2 regions of the Paenalcaligenes hermetiae genome follow, and region 2 is predicted to be linked to the other one. Evidence: predicted binding sites of a transcription regulator. Region 2 holds the regulator's gene; the other holds the start of a gene.
The links. Region 2 encodes LexA, which represses DNA repair genes until DNA is damaged. Its sites were predicted from a motif close to ACTGTATNNNNATACAGT; they were not measured.
Positions count from the first base shown of each region.

Region 1 (5,518 bases), on a different contig from region 2:
TCGGTGGTACGCATGTACAGAATCAGCGCTCGCTCAAATCTTATCGCTCAGCCATTGAGGCTGGCCAGTTGGCAACATTTAGAGGGTTGGTGATGAGTGCTGAGGATGAGCTTCGCGCCGAAATTATCATGACTTTAATGTGTAGCATGCGTGTGGATTTTGCCTCGCTTAGCCAACGCTATCAGTTGGATGTGGCTGAGCATTTTGCCGCAGAACGTGCCGTTTTAGCTCCCTATCAGGAAGCGGGTTTAATACAGGCCGACGCACATCATATTCAGATCACTGCTAAGGGGCGATTATTTGTACGCGCCATTAGTATGGTATTTGATGCCTACCTGACTCAGGCGACAGCAGCTACCTATTCACGTTTGATTTAACTAGGGGTCATCATGTCCTTGATGTCTGAAGCGCTTTTACTTTCACCTAAACGGTTGGCGGCACATCCTTTATTTCAAGGTTGGAGCCCAGATGCGTTAAAACAGCTTTTTGCTCAGTCGGAATTTTTGCAATTTGAGTCAGGGCAGTTTTTGTTTAAGCGTGGGGGTCACTGTGACGCTTTTTATGTTATAGATAGTGGTCAGGTGCAGTTACAAATGCGCTCACCAGCAGGCAAGGTAAAGGTGTTCAATTGCCTTAAAGCAGGTGAGAGTGCCGGAGACGCTTACCTATTAATGAACAGTGTTTATCGCGTAGATGCCATAGCACTGGATTCGGTGCGAGTGCTAAAGATTACTGCTGAGGCATTTTTTGGTTATTTAGCGCAACAGCCGGCTTTAATGCGACATTTATTGGCGACACTGAGTGAGCGTTTGCATCAGCTGTTGGGGGATGTGTTAACAGCGAATTTGCATTCAGGCACTCAGCGCGTTATTTGTTACTTGCTTGGGGATTTGCCTTTGAAAAATGGGGTGAAAACGACGCTGCATTGTTCTAAAGCGCAAATTGCGGCAGCACTAAATTTAACCCCTGAGCATTTTTCGCGTATATTGCATGACCTGTCCAGCCGCGGTTTTATAGCGGTGGACGGGCGTCATATTATGTTTTTAGATGTCGATGGCCTCTGCGAATATCATCGTTAGGCTTCAGCCTTTTCGCCACCCAGGGCATTTAGTAGTTCTTGTAATAAATGATTTAGCTCACTGCACATGAGGAAAAAGGCCGCATCAAAGGCTTGCGCTTCGTCCTCGTAATGGGGGTCTTGTGTTGAAGTTAATAAATCCGTTGCTGCTAAGCGTTTGATCTCTAAGCCATCGCTAAGTACAAAAGAGATTTTGTCGGCCCACGTCAGTGCAAGACGGGTGCACTGTTTACCTTGAGAAATATGATGTCGGATTTCCTCGTTGTCTAGACTGTGACGGGCATAACGAATCACCGCTCTGCTGTCTCCGCTGGCGCGCAGCTCTGCATCTTGATCAATGCTAAATGGATAGGGAGCCTCGGCTTGAGCGAGCCAGCCAGTCATGGCTGTGGTAGGGGCTAGTTCGGTATAAACGGGTAAAGCAGGAAAAAGGGTAAATGTTTTGGCTAATAAGCCCATAACCTCATCGGCAGTCGCAGCAGCGGCAGCATCCACAGCCAACCAGCGGTTTTCAGGATCGATCCAGATGTGAGTTAGCCTTTCTATGCTGAAAGCACGTGGCAGAAGCTCAGTAATAAGATCCTCTTTGAGTTCTTTCATTTGCTTGCGGCCTACTTTATAGCCTTGTTCTGCCTCTTTATCTTTGGCGCGGGCACGAGCAATTTGATTAACTACAGTGGTTGGCAGCAGTTTTTTTTCTGCTTTAACACAAAGAAGGATTTGCCCATTAACGCGATGTACTAAATCTGCGTTTTCTTGTACGGGTGCCCAACCTATGCTGACAGGGTCTTGGCTACTACCGGGAGTAAAGGCTTGGCTAGCAATAGCGTCGTCAATGTGCTCGGCATCCCAGTCAGGATGGAGGCGAAAAAAGCGTAAATTTTTAAACCACATAATGCTGCAAGAAAATTTAAGAATAAAAAAGCATTGTACGCATAAATGCTAAGTGACGGGTAAGGGGTGGTACTTTTTACCTATGGTGAATAATGCGTACAGATAAAATAATGTAAATGCGCTAAGCTTAGGGTGCAAAATGAATCGTATCTATGCCAACATGTAGGCATAGAAAGTAGATATCTGTATATTTATACAGTATAATAGGTTTTTACTGGAATGGGGCATGCCCCTAACTCTAAAGGACATTTACATGGATGATAAGCGCAATAAAGCCATTGCTGCCGAACGCGAAAAAGCCTTAGCTGCTGCACTGTCTCAAATTGAAAAACAGTTTGGCAAAGGCTCCGTCATGCGCTACGGGGACAATCAAGTTGAGCATGATATTCAAGTTTGTTCCACTGGCTCTTTAGGTTTAGACATCGCTTTAGGGGTGGGAGGTCTACCTCGGGGTCGGGTCATTGAAATCTATGGCCCCGAATCCTCAGGTAAAACCACCCTGACGCTTGAAGTCATCGCAGAGATGCAAAAGCTAGGTGGTACATGTGCTTTTGTGGATGCTGAGCATGCGTTAGATGTTCAGTATGCCGCCAAGCTTGGTGTAAATTTAAATGATTTGCTTATTTCCCAACCCGATACGGGCGAGCAAGCGCTAGAGATTACAGATGCACTGGTGCGTTCCGGTTCGGTGGACTTAATTGTCGTAGACTCGGTAGCCGCTTTAACCCCCAAAGCCGAAATCGAAGGTGATATGGGTGATTCGCTACCGGGCTTGCAAGCTCGCCTCATGAGCCAAGCATTGCGTAAGCTTACTGCAACAATTAAACGTGCTAATTGCATGGTGATATTTATCAACCAAATTCGCATGAAAATTGGGGTGATGTTTGGCAGCCCTGAAACCACTACTGGTGGAAACGCGCTAAAATTTTACTCTTCTGTGCGCTTGGATATTCGCCGTATTGGTTCAATTAAGCGTGGCGATGAGGTGGTTGGTAACGAAACGCGGGTTAAAGTCGTTAAAAACAAAGTGGCTCCACCTTTTAAACAGGCTGAATTCGATATTATGTATGGGGGCGGCATCTCACGTGAAGGCGAGATCATTGACCTAGGGGTACAGGCGGGTATTGTGGACAAAGCAGGTGCTTGGTATAGCTACGAGGGCACACGCATTGGCCAAGGCAAAGACAATGCACGCGAATACCTTAAAGAGCATCCTCATATGGCGCGTGATATTGAAAACAAAGTACGAGCCCATCATGGCATTACATTGCTGGAGCCCGTAGAAGCTCCAGTAGCTTCTACCCCTGAAACAAAGGCGGCGGAAGACGAAAAATAATATATGTCTAATTGGGAGTTTTTTCAGGATGACGAGAACTTTGAGCAGCTGGAAATCACCTCTGCTCAAACTCCGTCACCTGCACCGAAAAAAGCAGGTCCCTCACTGAAAGCCCGTGCGATCGACCTGCTTTCTAGGCGCGAGCATTCTCGTGTGGAGTTACGGCGCAAGCTATTACGCCACGCCGAGGATCCAGATCAGGTAGATAGCTTGCTCGATGAGCTTGCGCAACAAAATTGGCAATCCGATGAGCGCTTTGTGCGTAGTCATCTTAATCGACGCGCCAATAAATTTGGCACGTATCGCTTATTGCAAGAATTGCGTCAACATGGTGTAGATGAAAACCATATTCAAGCGGCACAGACTGACCTAAAAGAAACGGAGTTTGAGCGAGCTTATGACATCTGGGAACGGAAATTTGGCCAAGCGCCCACCGATCAAAAAGCCTATGCAAAACAATACCGTTTTATGGCAAACCGTGGATTTGGATCGGGGGTGTTACGCCGTATCTTAGAGCGCTTTAACGATTCCTTTTAAGTGCTGAAAACATGTCTGTTGGGCTTGTTCTAAAAACGCCACCATATAGTCTGCATCGCTATCTTCACTCCGTTTGGCTGCATAGAGTGTGCGCCAAATCCCATTTTCTCCCAATTTGGCCGTGCGTAGCCACGGGTTTTGTTGATATTCAGCTAAAGCCCAATTAGGAAGGCTGGCAACACCTCGTAAACTGGCGACCAGTTGCATAATGATGGGAGTTAGTTCTGCTTTGCGGATTTCCGCGGGTTCGATGTCGGCGGGATCTAAAAACTGGGTGAAAATATCTAAGCGTTGTTTTTCTACGGGATAAGTAATAAGTGTTTGATCTGCCAACTGCTCCGGTTCAATATAAGCATACGTGGCTAAAGGGTGTTTGGCAGCCATCACCAACACGAGCTCGTAGCGAAATAAAGGGGTGTAGTCGATTCCAGCCAGAGGTTGAGGGTCAGAGGTGATCACCATGTCTAAGTCACCGCGTAATAGCGCGGGCAATGGTGCAAAAGAAAAAGCGGCAGAAAGATCTAGGCTAACGTCAGGCCAATCGGCACGAAACTGATCCAAGGTGGGCATGAGCCATTGGAAACAAGAGTGGCAATCTATGGCTAAATAAAGCCGACCTGTACGACCAGCCGCTAAGCGTTGTAGTTCGCGTTCTGTTGCCCGAATTTTAGGTAGTACCTCGTCGGCAAGGGCCAAAATGCGCAAAGCTGCTGTTGTTAGGCGCGCTGGGCGTGTGCGTCGGTTTAACAGTTGTAATTTGAGTCGGACCTCTAGGTCGCGTAGCTGATGTGATAAAGCGGATTGGGTGACGTGCAAGGTTTCAGCCGCCTCTTGGAGGCTTCCGGTGGCACGAATAGCGCTCAGCGTTTCAAGATGACGAATTTCAAGCATGATTTTAGTTGAGTTTTATTCATATAATGTTTGTGGGATTTGATTTTTTATTTTGGCATATATCCTAGACAATAGTAAGTATGGGTTGCTTAATTGCATTTTCCTTATTTGCTTATGGGGTTTAGGTATATGACTGTTTTTCATAATCTGGGTTTTCCGCGCATTGGTAAACAGCGCGAACTAAAAAAAGCGGTAGAGGCATATTGGAATCAAGAGCTGTCGCAAGAAGCTTTGCAACAAGAAGGCGCACGACTACGCCAAGCACATTGGCAGCTGCAACACGAGGCTGGGGTTAAATGGGTACCAGTGGGTGATTTTGCCTGGTATGACCACATTTTAGAGTGGACCACAACCTTAGGGGTGGTGCCGGCACGGTTTCAGCATCCAGTCGGAAGCAGTGTGGATTTGGATACGTTATTTCGGATGGCGCGTGGTCGAGCCCCTCAAGGGCAGCCTGCAGCCGCTTGCGAGATGACGAAGTGGTTTGATACGAATTATCACTACATTGTGCCAGAGTTAGAGGCGAATCAGTCTTTTTATCTTGCACGCGAAAGTTTATTTGATCAGGTGGCTGAAGCTCAGCAAGCCGGGTTTGAGGTTAAACCTGTGATTCCAGGACCATTAACATGGTTGTGGTTATCAAAAGGGGATAGTTTTAGTGAGGGGGCGGGGGATGTGGCTAAATTACAGCTATTACCTGCTTTGCTTACGGTGTATATAGAAATACTCGAACGCTTAGCAGCCCAGGGAGTGGAGTGGGTGCAAGTGGATGAGCCGGCTTT
Region 1 is NZ_BAABKD010000011.1:294,944-300,461, reverse strand. It holds gene hemN (oxygen-independent coproporphyrinogen III oxidase) at 1-377, shown strand, start outside; gene ABD980_RS10615 (Crp/Fnr family transcriptional regulator) at 390-1,079, shown strand; gene ABD980_RS10610 (recombination-associated protein RdgC) at 1,076-1,972, opposite strand; gene recA (recombinase RecA) at 2,226-3,308, shown strand; gene recX (recombination regulator RecX) at 3,312-3,845, shown strand; gene ABD980_RS10595 (LysR family transcriptional regulator) at 3,819-4,736, opposite strand; gene metE (5-methyltetrahydropteroyltriglutamate--homocysteine S-methyltransferase) at 4,866-5,518, shown strand, end outside.
Region 1: recA (recombinase RecA) is a predicted target of LexA. The motif match lies at 2,155-2,172, and genes of this name have one in related genera.

Region 2 (5,518 bases):
TAAATACAAGAAACCGAACCAACAATAATGGTGTCTGGACGCTCTAATAAGCTTTTAGTCGCAGATAAGCGCATTTGCTCAATATGCTCATTGATGGAAGAGTCTTTTTCTATGAATAAATCCCGTGATGGCACATATGCCTCGGGCTGATAATAATCATAATAGGAAACAAAATACTCCACCGCATTCTTAGGAAAAAACTCTCGCATTTCAGCATAGAGCTGTGCTGCTAAGGTTTTATTAGGAGCTAAAACAATAGCAGGTCGCCCACTACGAGCAATCACATTCGCCATCGTGTACGTTTTTCCTGATCCCGTCACCCCTAATAAGGTCTGATACATTAAGCCATCGTCCAACCCCTCGGTCAGCTGCGCAATCGCTGTAGGCTGGTCGCCAGCCGGCGGATAAGGCTGAAATAATTGAAAAGGACTATTCGGATATTGTACGAATTGCGGCGTAAAGGTTTGCATACTGACCCCACATTGATAGATACTGCTATTATCCCATTATTTTTCATTCATTCGCACCCATTGCATTTTTGTTATGACTTCCCTCTTTGACAGCGTGCCCCAAGCTCCACGCGATCCTATTCTTGGGTTAAACGAACAATTCAACACAGACCCTCGCCCGCATAAGGTTAATCTTGGGGTTGGCGTGTACTATGACGCCCAAGGACGTATGCCCTTATTACCCGTAGTCGCTCAGGTCGAACAAGACCTTGCCGACCAATCTGCAGCACGAGGCTATCTTCCCATCGACGGGATTCATAACTACAACCTAGGCGCACAACAGCTGCTTTTGGGCAGTACATCGAGCCCCCTCACAGAACAGCGTGCTGTAACGGTACAAAGTCTAGGAGGCACCGGCGCTCTGAAGCTTGGTGCCGATTTTCTACAAAGCCTCTGCCCGAACGCTACCGTAGCTATTAGCAACCCCAGCTGGGAAAACCATCGGGCCCTATTTGAAAAAGCTGGCTTTACAGTCGTTGAGTACCCCTATTACGATGCCAATACTCGGGGTTTAGATTTTGAAGCCATGTGCTCTTTTTTAGAGCAACTACCCGACCAAAGCATTGTGGTCTTGCATGCCTGCTGTCATAACCCCACAGGCATTGACCCCACTGCTGAGCAATGGCAAGTGCTCGCCGAACTATTAGTTGCCAAGCAGCATATTCCTTTTATGGATATTGCTTATCAGGGCTTTGGCACCGGTCTAGCCGAGGACGCAGCCGCCGTACGTTTGCTCGCCGAACAAGGCATCCCCATGTTAGTAAGCTCCTCGTTTTCCAAATCATTTGCTTTATATGGTGAACGTGTCGGTGCATTAACTGTTATCACCACAGACGCCGCACAAAGCCCACGCGTATTAAGCCAGCTTAAGCGCCTAGCACGCACGAACTACTCAAATCCTCCTACTCACGGTGCTAAAATCGTCAGCACCGTTTTTGGGCAGCCTGAACGCTTCCAGCAATGGACACAAGAACTACAACACATGCGAGAGCGTATTCAGTCCATGCGCCAGCAGCTTGTTGTTAAACTCAAAGAACATGGCGTTGTACAAAATATGGACTTTATTTTGCAGCAAAAAGGCATGTTCTCTTATTCCGGGCTTAGCCAAGAGCAAGTCCACACCTTACGCGACGAGGACGCGATCTATATTTTAGACACCGGCCGTATTTGTGTAGCGGCGCTCAATGCACATAATATAGACACTGTCGCCGCAGCTATTGCACGAGTTTTACGTTAAGTATAGAAAAATCGCCGGCTACGCCGGCTTTTTCTTGCTTTTTCTAAGTATTTAGTTAACAATTAAACTGTATAAAATATCAGTTTAATGGTCACGCTGTGAAACTAACCGCTCGTCAACAACAGATCTTCAATCTTATTCGCTCTGAAATCCAACGCACAGGGTTTCCGCCAACGCGTGCCGAAATCGCCCAAACCTTTGGCTTTAAATCCGTCAATGCCGCAGAGGACCACCTTAAAGCCTTGGCCCGCAAGGGTGCGATTGAGCTGATCTCAGGCACCTCTCGCGGTATTCGTCTCTTAATTGATCCGCCCGTCTCGCCTTCCAGCTCCTCTATTTTGCCTATTATTGGGCGTGTGGCAGCCGGCAACCCTATTCTTGCCGCCGAGCACATCGAGCGCGAAATCGGTGTAGAGCCTGCTCTCTTTAGCCAAGCCCCAGACTATTTATTACGCGTGCGTGGTTTAAGCATGCGCGATGCCGGCATTTTAGATGGCGATTTACTCGCCGTTAAAAAAGCCACTGACGCCCGTAATGGTCAAATTGTAGTAGCACGCCTAGGCGACGAAGTCACTGTCAAACGTTTACAGCGCACAGCTAACGGCTTAAATTTACTTCCTGAAAACCCCGACTACGAGCCCATTATTGTTCGAGCCTCTGATGATTTTTCCCTCGAGGGCATCGCAGTTGGTCTCATCCGCGACCAAAGCTTTAACTAAATAACCAAATAAAAAAAACCCTCATGCTACAACATAGAGCATGAGGGTCTTTTACGCCTTAAGACTATACAAAGCTTAGTGCTTCGTTAATCCCCCAGCTGTCTCTGTGCTGCTTTTCGCCGCTACGGCCTCTGCAGTAATGCGTGCGAGCTCCTCATCCGATAAAGGCGTTGGCATTTTTTCTAATGCGACCTCTAGCACTCGATCAATCCAGCGTACTGGGATAATTTCGAGCGTATTTTTCACATTATCAGGAATCTCAGCCAAATCCTTTACGTTTTGCTCAGGAATCATGACAGTTTTAATCCCACCACGTTGGGCTGCTAGTAGTTTCTCTTTCAAACCACCGATTTCAAGCACTTCCCCGCGTAAAGTGATCTCTCCTGTCATCGCTACATCAGCACGAATAGGAATACCGGTTAACGATGACACTATCGCTGTGGTAATCGCAATCCCTGCCGAAGGCCCGTCTTTAGGGGTAGCCCCATCAGGGAAGTGGACGTGCAAATCGCGCTTTTCGAAAATCGGACTTGCAATCCCCCACTGCTGGGCCCGTGAACGTACTACCGTACGTGCGGCTTCTACCGATTCCTTCATGACATCGCCAATAGAGCCTGTGCGTTGAATATTACCTTTACCGGGCATATCTGCAACTTCGATAGTGAGTAAATCCCCACCTACCTCTGTCCACGCCAACCCAGTTACCTGGCCCACCTTGTTTTCGGTCTCCGCTACACCAAAATCGTAGCGGCGTACCCCAAGGTAGTCATTCAGATTTTCACTGGTGACCACTAGCGCTTCAGCCTTGCTGCCTTTAGGTAGCAAGAGGAATTTATGCACGGCCTTACGGCAAATTTTACTGATCTCTCGCTCTAAAGAACGCACCCCGGCTTCGCGGGTGTAGTAACGGACAATATCCCGCACCGCGTCCTCGGTGATCTCTAGCTCGTTGTCTTTGACCCCATTGTTTTTCATTAACTTTGGAATCAAGTGCTGAAAAGCGATGTTTACCTTTTCGTCCTCGGTATAACCGGATAAACGAATCACTTCCATACGGTCTAATAGAGCCGGGGGAATATTTAAGGTGTTGCTGGTTGCAACAAACATCACATCCGATAAATCAAAATCCACTTCAAGATAATGGTCTTGGAAGGTGTGATTTTGCTCAGGATCTAGGACCTCGAGTAATGCAGAGGCAGGATCCCCACGGAAATCCGCTCCCATCTTGTCGATCTCATCCAACAAGAACAAGGGGTTACGCACACCAACCTTGCCCATATTTTGCAAGATCTTACCAGGCATAGAGCCAATATAGGTACGGCGGTGCCCACGTATTTCGGCCTCATCACGTACACCACCTAAGGCCATACGCACGTATTTACGATTTGTCGCCTTAGCAATGGACTGCCCTAATGAGGTTTTACCCACCCCAGGTGGCCCAACCAAACATAAGATAGGGGCTTTCAGCTTAGAGACGCGCTGCTGTACTGCCAAGTATTCAATAATGCGCTCTTTGACTTTCTCCAAACCATAATGATCGGCATCCAGTACTTTTTGCGCATTTTCTAACGAATTATTAATGCGGCTGCGTTTGCGCCATGGCAACCCCACCAAGGTGTCCAAATAGTTGCGCACCACGGTGGCTTCAGCCGACATGGGCGACATCATCTTTAGCTTCTTTAGCTCCGCTTCTGCTTTTTTCTGAGCATCTTTAGGCAGCTTCGCTTCCTCGATACGCTGCTCAAGCTCTTCGATCTCTGCACCGTCCTCGCCTTCGCCCAATTCTTTTTGAATTGCCTTAACTTGCTCATTCAAATAGTAATCGCGCTGGCTCTTTTCCATTTGTTTTTTCACACGGCCACGGATCCGCTTTTCGACTTGCAAAATATCGATTTCGGTTTCTAGCTGTGTTAATAATGCTTCGAGACGGTCCACCACCGCTACCGACTCAAGCATGGACTGTTTTTGCTCAAGTTTTAACGGAAGATGTGCGGCAACGGTATCGGCCAATCGACCAGCTTCGTCAATTGCACTTAAAGAAGTCAGAATTTCCTGCGGGATTTTTTTATTAAGTTTAACGTACTGCTCGAACTGAGCTACCACAGCACGACGCAAAGCCTCGGCTTCGGCGAGCTCATCGGTTGTGCTTTCTACAGCTACCGCAAAGCCGCTAAAGTGGGTTTCGTTATCTACAACCTGTTCAATTTTGGCGCGCTCAACCCCCTCGACAAGGACTTTAACTGTGCCATCGGGGAGCTTAAGCATTTGTAGAATCGTTGCCGCACAGCCGATTTCATACATATCGTCGGCGGTGGGCTCGTCTTTGCTAGCCGTTTTTTGCGCCACCAACAAAATGGTGTTGCCTGACTCCATCGCTAGTTCTAATGCTTTAATGGAGCGTGGACGTCCAACAAATAAAGGAATCACCATATGCGGAAACACCACAACATCGCGCAATGGCAACAGTGGCAATTCCTTGGATTCCATAGTTAAAATCTGGCTTGCAGACATAGTAATTTCCTTTTAATTACCTACAGACCACAAGGGGAAGCAAGATAGCTTCCCCTGTGGTTCTAGCTTCTGACTTACAGATTGTGGCAAATCGGATAATTTCAAGTATCAAAAGGTACCGAATGATGCGTATCCAGTCAGACTACGCCACCGCATTTTGATCGGATGCGGTTTGGCCTGAGGTTTGATAGACCAAAACGGGCTTGTCTTTGCCCTCTACGGCGTCTTTAGTCAAGATGACCTTGCTCACATTTTGTAAAGACGGTAGGTCATACATGGTGTCTAATAGTGATTTTTCAACAATGGAGCGCAAACCACGTGCGCCCGTGCGACGTTTAATCGCTGCTTGCGCTATGCTTTGTAATGCGGCGTCCTCGACCTCTAGCTCCACGCCTTCGATTTCGAAAAGCTTTTGGAATTGTTTAATTAAGGCGTTACGAGGCTCCGTCAAAATACGAATCAACGCTTCCTCATCCAGCTCTTGTAAGGTGGTGACAACAGGCAAGCGCCCGACCAGCTCTGGAATCAAGCCAAATTTAATC
Region 2 is NZ_BAABKD010000002.1:31,231-36,748, forward strand. It holds gene uvrB (excinuclease ABC subunit UvrB) at 1-470, opposite strand, end outside; gene ABD980_RS01815 (amino acid aminotransferase) at 544-1,746, shown strand; gene lexA (transcriptional repressor LexA) at 1,845-2,465, shown strand; gene lon (endopeptidase La) at 2,541-4,976, opposite strand; gene clpX (ATP-dependent Clp protease ATP-binding subunit ClpX) at 5,119-5,518, opposite strand, start outside.